3 regions of the Terribacillus jepli genome follow, and region 2 is predicted to be linked to each of the others. Evidence: riboswitches for the same ligand, from Rfam matches in the RefSeq annotation. Region 2 holds a riboswitch; each other region holds the start of a gene.
What was found. Region 2 has a riboswitch for S-adenosylmethionine ahead of AB1K91_RS14745 (Na+/H+ antiporter NhaC family protein). Riboswitches for the same ligand answer to the same signal wherever they lie in the genome.

Region 1 (3,277 bases), on a different contig from region 2:
TGTACCGATCAGCTGCTCATTTGTCAGCGGCTGTTCACCGGCAGCTTCTGCAATGTCAGCTGGAATGATGACAGCTGATGCTTTCGGAGCAGCCAAATCCGTAAGCAATGCAGTATACGGATCATTCAGCGTAATGACCAATGTCAGGTCATCTTCTGCTTCGACAGAATCTACATGTGTCGCTGTGATCTTACCAACGGATGAGACTTTCAGCCAGCGTTCGATCGAGGCTTTGGCATCCTTGGCAGTTACGCCCTGATTATTGTGGAATTTAAGTCCGTCACGAAGGGTGATCGTGTATGTTTTCTTATCCTCACTGACGGTGTAGTCGTCAGCTAGTAAAGGACGTGCCTGATAATCCTTATCCAATGCGAACAAACCTTCATAGATATGCCAGCCGATTTTTCTCGCAGCGCTTTCGCCGGAATACATCCAGTCAAGCGTGTCAGGATCTGCTGTCATCGCAACGTTCAAATCGCCGCCTTCCACAGGTTCGCCGCCGCTTGCACCGGAACCGCTGCTGGAATTGCTGGAGCACCCGAACAGGGCGATGGTGGCCGCTAAGCCGAATAGTATAAGTGCGAGTTTCTTTTTCAAGACATTTCCCCCTTAGCTTCCCAATAACGAGAATACGATTTTCGTGAATGCTTTCTCGGTGATGAGCAGTGCTCGCTCATCGATGTCGAACTTCGGATGATGATGCGGATAGTGTGTGGCGGTATCTTCATTGCGGGAGCCGACTTTGAAAAAGCTGCCGGGTTTTTCCTGCAGGTAATAAGCGAAATCCTCTGCGCCCATCCCGGTTTCAAGGTCAATTATTTGTTCTTCGCCGAATTGTTCAGAGAACAGCCGCTGCAATAAAGCAGTTTCTTCTGGATGGTTATAAAGTGCAGGATAGCCATGCAAATAATCAATGGAATAAGTGGCACCGAATCCGCTCGTAATCCCGGAAATGATTGCTTCTATCTGCTGCCTGACCTGCTTGCGGATGTCAGCATTGAATGTCCGGACTGTGCCTTCCAGTTTTGCGGTATCCGGAATGACATTGAATGCATTCCCTGACTGGAAGACACCGAGTGTCAGCACTGCAGATTCCAGCGGGCTGACTCTGCGGCTGACAATCTTCTGCAAGGCGCTTACGATATCACTGCCGATGACGATTGGATCGACTGTCTCCTGAGGAGCTGCGCCATGACCGCCTTTTCCTTGGATGGTGATCGCGAATTTATCCACAGCAGCCATTTTGAATCCTTCGCCGACACCGATCTTCCCGACAGGGGCAGCAGAGTTAAGATGAGCGCCATAGACATAGTCGACACCGTCAAGTGCACCGTCTTCTATCATTGCCTTGGCACCGCCAGGCGGGACTTCTTCAGCTGGCTGGAAAAGGAAGACAACTTTGCCTTTCAGGCTGTCCTTATGTTTGATCAATGCTTTGGCAGTCCCAAGCAAAGCAGCAGTATGACCGTCGTGTCCGCAAGCGTGCATCACGCCAGGCGTCTTGGATCGATACGCTGTTTCTTTCTCATCCTCTATCGGCAGGGCATCGAAATCGGCTCTGAGGGCAATTGTCGGTCCTGCTTCTTTTCCTGATAGTACGGCGACAATTCCATGACCGCCGATATTCGTTTGGATATCCTCATAGCCGAAGCTGCGCAGTTTATCCGCGATGAAACGGGCAGTCTCTGTCTCCTGAAAACTCAATTCGGGATGCTGATGCAGATAACGTCTCCATTCGACAACTTCCGGGAAATCACTTTCTAAATACGTATGTACTTCGGCTAGTGCCTGCTTGATGGTTTCCATCTATTACCCTCCTGTAATAATCTTGATATATCCAATGAATTTAATCGGATTTATTCTTAAAAAAAGACCCTTCTTCCGTCAGAAGAGGGCCCATTTTAAGCTTCCGCTCTTCTTATCTTCAGTGTCAAACACCTGGAATTAGCACAGTACTGCGGTCTGCAGCCTGTTGCTTTGGTTTCGTAGGGCCATTCCCTCCACCAATCTGGATAAGAAATATCAGTTGTAAAGAAAAGGATAGACCGAAAACTTCTGGGTGTCAATCCTATTTTCTGACTTTGATATGTGGTCCAGCTAAGAAATTCAATAGAAATTTTATATTTGATGGAAAATTTCAAAAAAATATTGACTGAATTTTCTTGTATGTTAACATGACTATATATTAAAAAATAAATAGTACTTTCTTATCAAGAGAGGCGGAGGGAATTGGCCCTATGATGTCTCAGCAACCAGTCTGTCATGACACGGTGCTAAATCCAAAAGGTATCCGCCTTAAAGATAAGAAGCTGATTCGGTTATCACTGAACCTTCTTCCTTTTTGGGGAGAAGGTTCTTTTTTTTTCAAGAGAAGGGTGAGAAACAATATGGGAAGTAGCTTGGAGACAACATTTGTACAGTTAGGAAATCGAAGTGATGGAGTGACAGGCGCGGTTAATCCTCCGGTTTATCTTTCCACTGCTTATGCGCATGGCGGAATCGGGCAATCAACCGGTTATGATTATTCCCGGACGAAGAACCCGACCAGGTCTGTTCTGGAAGATGGGTTCGCTGAGCTTGAAAAAGGAGATAGGGCTTTTGCCTGCAGTTCGGGTATGGCAGCCATTCAACTCGTACTATCACTTTTCCGATCTGGCGACTCATTGCTTGTACCGGAGGACATCTATGGAGGCACCTATCGACTGTTCGACTTCTATTCCAATTCATTCGGAGTGACTGCGATTTACGCTCCATTTCGAACAGTGGAAGACACAGCAGCGTTGATTACGGATAAGACAAAAGCGATTTTCCTGGAGACACCGACAAACCCTTTGATGCAGGAAATTGACATTGCAGCGTATGCGAAGTTGGCAAAAGCACACAATCTGTTGTTGATTGTCGACAATACCTTCCTGACGCCATATTTCCAGCAGCCAATTACACAAGGAGCAGATATCGTCATCCATAGTGCAACAAAATATATCGGCGGTCATAACGACGTACTGGCTGGACTCGTCGTGAGTAAAGGCGAAGAGCTATCAGAGCGTCTGTCGGTCCTGCACAACGGTACGGGTGCGGTACTATCCCCGCTTGATGCCTGGCTTCTCATCCGCGGCTTGAAGACGTTGCCACTCCGAATGCGGCAGCACCAAGCCAATGCTGAACACATCGCGGCGTATTTAAGAGAGGAGCCGAAGGTGAAGGATGTCCTCTATGCAGGTAAGGGAGGAATGCTTTCCTTTCGGGTCAAGGACAGCAAATGGGTCGATCCGTTCCT
Region 2 (3,277 bases):
AGAAGCATTACCCTGCCATGGTGAAGTACATGGACTGGCTGTACAGCTTATCCGGTGACAGCTATCGTGGAGCTGCAGGTATCGGTGACTGGCTGGCATTTCAAGGAAGCGGAAATCAATTTGTGAGTGATATCTATTACGCCTATGCTGCCGATTTGATGAGCAGCATGGCGAGACATATTGGCAGAGATGAGGACGCGGGAAAATACGAAGTGCTGTTCACGAACATCAAAGCAGCTTTTATCAAGCATTATATTGCAGAGGATGATCAAAAGAACCCTGTAATCAAATCATCCCTGATGGAGAATCCAGAAGATATATTCGAAGAAGGGATAGACGTATATAAAGCAACGAAAGAGGATAACAGCCAATTTGCATTACTTTGGGTATTAAAGCTTGGCCTCTATGAGAACCAGGAGCAAAAAGCGAATTTTATAGAGTTATTAAAGGAAAATATCAAAAATGATGCAGCATACAAAGCTGCGCATCCAGACAGCACTCGCGTAAAGTATGCGGAGAATACTTTATCTGTAGGATTTCTTGGTGTTCATGTGATAGCTCCTGTTTTATCGGATATTGGCAGTTCGGATCTTGCTTATAGTTTATTGCTTCAAGATCAGATGCCTTCTTGGCTGTATTCTGTAAAAAATGGGGCTACAACGATTTGGGAGCGATGGAATTCATACTCCAAGGAAGATGGTTTCGGTTATGTTGGGATGAATTCATTTAATCACTATGCTTATGGAGCTATTGCAGAATGGATGTATAAGTATATGGCAGGCATCAGCAATGATCCGGATAAGCCAGGATTCAAACATATTCTATTACAGCCTGTCGTTGATGAAAGCAAACGAATCACGGTCGTTCAAGGGGAATATGATTCTGTTTATGGAGTCATTAAAAGCGGATGGAGAATAAATGGTGATAGCGTATCTTATAAAGTGACGATTCCAGCAAATACGACAGCAACTTTAAAACTCCCAGCCGGAAAAGAGACGCGGGAAGCGGACGATGCGAGCGTGACCTTTAAAGGGATTCAGGAAGGAAAAGCTGTGTATGAATTAGACTCTGGAAGTTACGAATTCAAAATGAAGCTATATTAAAAAAGAGGGAAGCTGTCGAGTATTCGACAGCTTTTTTTGTTGATTGATCATGTAAACTAAAAGAGTATGTGAGTTTAAAAAGGAGATGGAAGATACTTATCGAAAGTAATGAGGAAACTGTCTATTATCTTTCACTTAGTTTGATACTTTTAGTGCTTGGGAGGATGACTAATTTGCCATATGAACTTAAAACAAAGGAAACAGACAATAGTGTGACACAGTTTATTGAGGCGGTTGATAATCCAAAAAAACGAGAAGATGCGTATAAGCTGCTGGATATTTTTACAGAGGTAACGGGCTATGAAGCGAAAATGTGGGGTACGAGTATTATCGGATTTGATTCTTATCATTACCGTTATGGAAGCGGACACGAAGGAGATGCTCCGCTTGTGGGATTCTCTCCAAGAAAAGCCAATATCAGTCTCTATCTAGCTCCAGGTGAACCGGGGCGAGAAGTGCTATTACACAAACTCGGGAAGCATAAGACTGGAAAAGCATGTGTGTATATCAACAAAATCGCAGATATTGATGTAGTTGTCCTGAATCAATTGATTCGGAATTCAGTTGTTTTTCTTAGAAAGATGTATCCTGAATCTTAGAAAAGCAAGCACGGAAAAAAGCTGTCCAAAACTGGACAGTTTTTTTCCGTTGAAATATAGTGATGTTCTTTTAACCCTATTCATCATTCCTCAAAAAGTAAAAAATACCCATAAAATTTTTGTTGATATAGTGATGCGAATCCTGTATTCTCTAATTTATTGCGACAAATAAATAGGATTTTTTCTTCTTATTAAGAGAGATGGAGGGACTGGCCCGATGAGATCTCGGCAGCGGAACTTAGTGATTAAGTTGCTGTGCCAAATCCAGCAAGCCGATGCTTGGTAGATAAGAGGAGTGTTTTATAATGATAAGGCCTCTTCTTGTTCGTCAAGATGAGGTCTTTTTTATGTGGAAAAACGAACAAAAGACTTGTCGCATATTTTTGGAGGTGGAAGAATGAAGAAAGGAAATCCATGGGCGCTGATCCCATTTGTTGTTTTTTTAATTCTGTTTATTGGTTCAGGGGTCATTACAGGTGATTTTTACGCGTTTCCTGTGATAGTAGCGATTGTCATTGCGGGTGCAGTGGCTTTGGCAATGAATCGAAAAGAAACGTTTGCGCGAAAGGTTGATATTTTTTGCCAAGGTGCAGGAAACTTGAATGTCATGCTAATGGTCGTTATTTTTCTTTTGGCTGGAGCTTTTTCAGGAGTGACAAAAGGCATGGGTGCTGTAGACTCTACTGTTAACTTTGCGTTATCATTTGTGCCGCAAAACCTTCTTGTCATGGGCTTGTTTGTCATCGCCTGCTTTATCTCCCTGGCAATGGGCACATCAGTAGGTACGATCGTTGCACTGGCGCCAATTGGAGTCGGGATAAGCGAACATACCGATCTTTCTATGGCTCTTGTAATGGCTGCAATCATTGGTGGCTCCATGTTTGGTGATAATTTATCCTTTATCTCAGATACGACCATTACTGCTGTTCGATCGCAAGGTGTTCGAATGAAGGATAAGTTTAAGGTGAACTTTTGGATTGTCCTGCCGGCAGCTATTGTAACAAGTATCATCTTAGGTATTATCACAATGGGTGAAACGGCACAAGTGGAGCATGTAAGCTATAGTTGGATAAAAATACTTCCTTACATTTTGGTTATTGTCTTTGCATTAGCTGGAATGAATGTTTTCCTTGTTCTGGCGTCAGGTATTGTTCTTGCTGGGGCTGTTGGTTTAGTGGATGGCAGCTATCATGTGATGGACCTTTTCCAAACGATGGGCGAAGGAATGGCAGGCATGTATGAAATCGCCTTTCTTGCAATACTGATAGCTGGAATGGTCGAGGTTATTAAATATAATGGCGGAATTGATTATCTGCTTTACCTTTCCACACGAAGGATTAAATCGAAAAAGGGTGCTGAATTCAGCATTGCCGGTTTAGTTGGAATCACAGATTTATCGACGGCCAATAATACGATTTCTATACTGATTACTGGTCCGCTAGCTAAAAATATTGCGGATCAGTATGGGATTGAACGGCGGAAGACAGCAAGTATATTAGATATTTTCTCCTGCGCGATTCAAGGCCTTTTGCCATATGGAGGTCAAATACTGGCGGCTGCCAGCGTAGCTGGAAT
Region 3 (3,277 bases), on a different contig from region 2:
ATAGTTCTTCTTGGATGATACCTTTATAGAATAAGTCGCTTTCCTCAAGTGTGACACCCAATTCTTCTTGCACCTCACGTAAGCCACCTACCACGGGCGTTTCGCCGCTTTCCAGATGACCAGCTGCGGTAATGTCGTATTTCCCGGGAAATTCACTTTTATTGAAAGATCGCTGCTGTAGATAAATGTATAGTTCTGTACCATCGTGTTCCACGAACCAGCAGTGGAAAGTCTCATGCCAGTCACCATCACGATGGACTGCCTGTCTTTCTTTTACGCCAATTTCCCGATGCCGCTCATCGAAAATCGTCAATAGCTCCATAGTTTCCCCCATACTTACTCTTTTTTTCTAATGTACGCGATAACATATGGATTGTCTACCGCATACTTCCAATCAAATGGAATTTTCGCGCATTTCTTCCACCAATGGCATGATTTCTTTCGCGAAACGTTCCATCTCTTGCTTATGCGGCGAAAACTGAAGCAGCAGGAGACTGACACCAGCATGCTCATAAGCTAATATACGCTGTGCAATCTGAACCGGTGTACCGACCAAGTTCGGTCGCAGCCCCCTAGCGGCAACAGCATCATCACTTATTTGGCTTTTTTGTGCAAGCTCCTCTTCCGTTACATAGGCTTCATAGTCCGCACTGGTGATACGCTCCCATTCTTGGATAGCTTCTTCCTCTGTTTCCCGGCATATGACGTAAGCTGTCATACCGAACTCCGTAAACGCGGACTTGCCAGCTGCTTCGCGGCGGATCTGCATATCGGCAATCATGCTGGCCACTTCCTGCACGGTGCCGCCCTTCATGACATACGCATCACACGTCTCGGCAATCGTCTGGCGCAGGTAGTCGCTTTCTCCGCCTGCATATAACGGCGAAATCCCCTTTTTACTCCCCGCCGACGAATAATCGACATGTTCTACTTGATAATACAGTCCATCATAAGTATAACTGCCAGCAGTCCAAACTCCCCGCAGCACCTCGAAGAATTCTTCTGTTTGAAGATAGAACTCCTCCGTTCCCTCAATATCGCCTGCTTGCCGCTTTCTTTCCTCCTCACGCAGGAAAGAAACGACTGCCAGGGAAAACCGGCTATTACTGATTTCATCTATCTTCACCGCCTGCCTGGCGGCTTCTGCAGGCTGATCGATGCTTGGCCGGACAGCTGCCATGATATGCAATTTATTTGTTGCTTCGGCAATAGCTCCAGCCGTTTTCCAAAAGTCCAGCTTCTGATCGACATTTTTTCCTTGGTATAAGTAGGTATCTGGGAGGAATACGGCATCAAAACCCAAGTTTTCAGCCATATGTGCTGTTTCCTGAACGCATATAAGGCTCAAAGCCCCCCCATCCTCCACATGGCGCAGCCAGCTGTTTGAAACTGGCTGCCAGTATGCATATTTCATTGTTATTACTCCTTTTACACATAGGAAATCCTACCGAACGACACATTAAATCTACCAAAAAAGCTTCTTCGATGAGAAGAAGCTCTTACTTGCAGCCGTCGTCATCTTATCACGCAGCTTTTGCTGCAGGTCGTAGCACCTTCCTGCAGGACTGCCCTCCCGCAGTGGGTTGCCGGGCTTCATCGGGCCTTTCCCTCCGCCACTCGTTATAAGATTTCTTATGAATTGTCACCTTTCACTATACCAGAATAGCAGTGTCCGATTCAAACAGAATAACTGCGGCGCTGATATGCCTCCATCAACAGACGGAATCCATCTTGTCTTGCTTTCTCTTCATAGACAGGGCTTGTCAGCATGAATTCAACCTCCGCGCCATAATAATCTTCCAACCCTTCCAGTTGCTGAAGCACTTCAGCAGCTGTTCCGATTACCATGGTCGCACGGTTATCTTCCAGACGCTCCTTTTCATAAGGAGACAGCTTATAATCGGCTGCTGTTTCCGGCCGCAGCATTCCTTTGACAGGTCTTCCCTGCTCCTGCAGCAGTGATGCAACTTCATGGCTTTTTGCCAGTGCTTCTGCAGCCTCCGTCGTTTCTGCACAAAACAGAAACAAACTGACCATCATTTGCGGGTTCTGTCCATTATTCCGGAAGGATTTCCGATACATATCCAGCACCGCTGCATCTTTTTCTCCACGTATGAATTGGGCATAAGCGAACCCGATTCCATGATATGCTGCTAGACCTGCACTGCCCGCGCTGCCGCCCAGCAGCCAGACTGACGGAGCCGTGTTGATATCTGGCATCGCGATCAAGTCGCCGAAGCGATGTTTTTCTTCTATTCTTATATTCAAATAATGAAGCAAGTCACGTATTTGCCGATCATACCAATCCTCAGGCATCACCTTATGCTCTTGCAGTGCTCTTTTCGCTGCCGGCATCCCGCCAGGCGCTCTTCCGATACCCAGATCGATCCTTCCAGGATGAAGCGCTTCAAGCAATCTTGCATTCTCAGCTACTTTATACGCACTATAATGAGGCAGCATGACGCCGCCTGAGCCGATACGGATGCGTGATGTTTTAGCAGCAAGATGCCCCATCAGAAGCTCGGGACTGCTATGGGCCAGGCTGCCAGCGTGATGCTCGGACACCCAGAAACGCGTATAGCCAAGCTGATCGGCGAGTTCGGCCAGCCGTACCGTTTCTTCCAAAGCTTTTATCGCACTGCCATCTTCTTTCATACGGGATTGATCCAATATACTAAGCTTCATTCTCTTCACTCCTTCTTTTTATCATATCCTGTGCGAAAGACTTTTAAAAACAATCCGTTTTTCTGTATGCTAGAAATGACTGAATAAAAAGGATGGTGCTCATATGATCGGGTTTATCGGATTAGGAATCATGGGACAAAACATGGCTGCAAATCTGCTCGAAAAGGGCGAACAATTAGTTGTATATAATCGTACAAAAGAAAAAGCACAGGCATTATTGGACAAAGGTGCCATCTGGGCAGAATCACCTCGGAAAGTCGGAGAACAAGCTGATATCGTATTTACGATGCTGACAGACCCACAAGCTGTTCAAGCAGTTGCTTATGGCGAAGATGGGCTTTTCAGCGGCATGAAGGAAAGTAGCCTCTGGGTGGATGTCAGCACTGTCAAGCCAGCATTCACCAAAGAAATGGCTGAAGCTGCCCGCGCACACCAAATCCGCTTTGTCGATGCACCCGTTTCGGGTTCCAAGGCACCTGCTCAGCAGGGCAAGCTGCATTTCCTTGTCGGCGGTGATGCACAAGATGTCAAAGAGATCACCCCACTGCTTGAGAAAATGGGACAAAGCATCCAGCATATGGGCGCCAACGGT

Region 1: linked by a shared signal. The riboswitch ahead of AB1K91_RS04310 (M20 metallopeptidase family protein) and the one ahead of AB1K91_RS14745 (Na+/H+ antiporter NhaC family protein) in region 2 are both predicted to bind S-adenosylmethionine.
Region 3: linked by a shared signal. The riboswitch ahead of AB1K91_RS12360 (LLM class flavin-dependent oxidoreductase) and the one ahead of AB1K91_RS14745 (Na+/H+ antiporter NhaC family protein) in region 2 are both predicted to bind S-adenosylmethionine.

What each region holds. Positions count from the first base shown of each region.
Region 1 is NZ_JBFEGH010000003.1:28,737-32,013, forward strand. It holds gene AB1K91_RS04305 (ABC transporter substrate-binding protein) at 1-597, opposite strand, end outside; gene AB1K91_RS04310 (M20 metallopeptidase family protein) at 610-1,806, opposite strand; SAM riboswitch class I at 1,916-2,019, opposite strand; SAM riboswitch class I at 2,205-2,308, shown strand; gene AB1K91_RS04315 (methionine biosynthesis PLP-dependent protein) at 2,388-3,277, shown strand, end outside.
Region 2 is NZ_JBFEGH010000013.1:92,932-96,208, forward strand. It holds gene AB1K91_RS14735 (family 78 glycoside hydrolase catalytic domain) at 1-1,103, shown strand, start outside; gene AB1K91_RS14740 (DUF1801 domain-containing protein) at 1,277-1,702, shown strand; SAM riboswitch class I at 1,888-1,995, shown strand; gene AB1K91_RS14745 (Na+/H+ antiporter NhaC family protein) at 2,100-3,277, shown strand, end outside.
Region 3 is NZ_JBFEGH010000010.1:84,880-88,156, reverse strand. It holds gene AB1K91_RS12365 (NUDIX hydrolase) at 1-322, opposite strand, end outside; gene AB1K91_RS12360 (LLM class flavin-dependent oxidoreductase) at 395-1,414, opposite strand; SAM riboswitch class I at 1,518-1,629, opposite strand; gene AB1K91_RS12355 (LLM class flavin-dependent oxidoreductase) at 1,678-2,685, opposite strand; gene AB1K91_RS12350 (NAD(P)-dependent oxidoreductase) at 2,789-3,277, shown strand, end outside.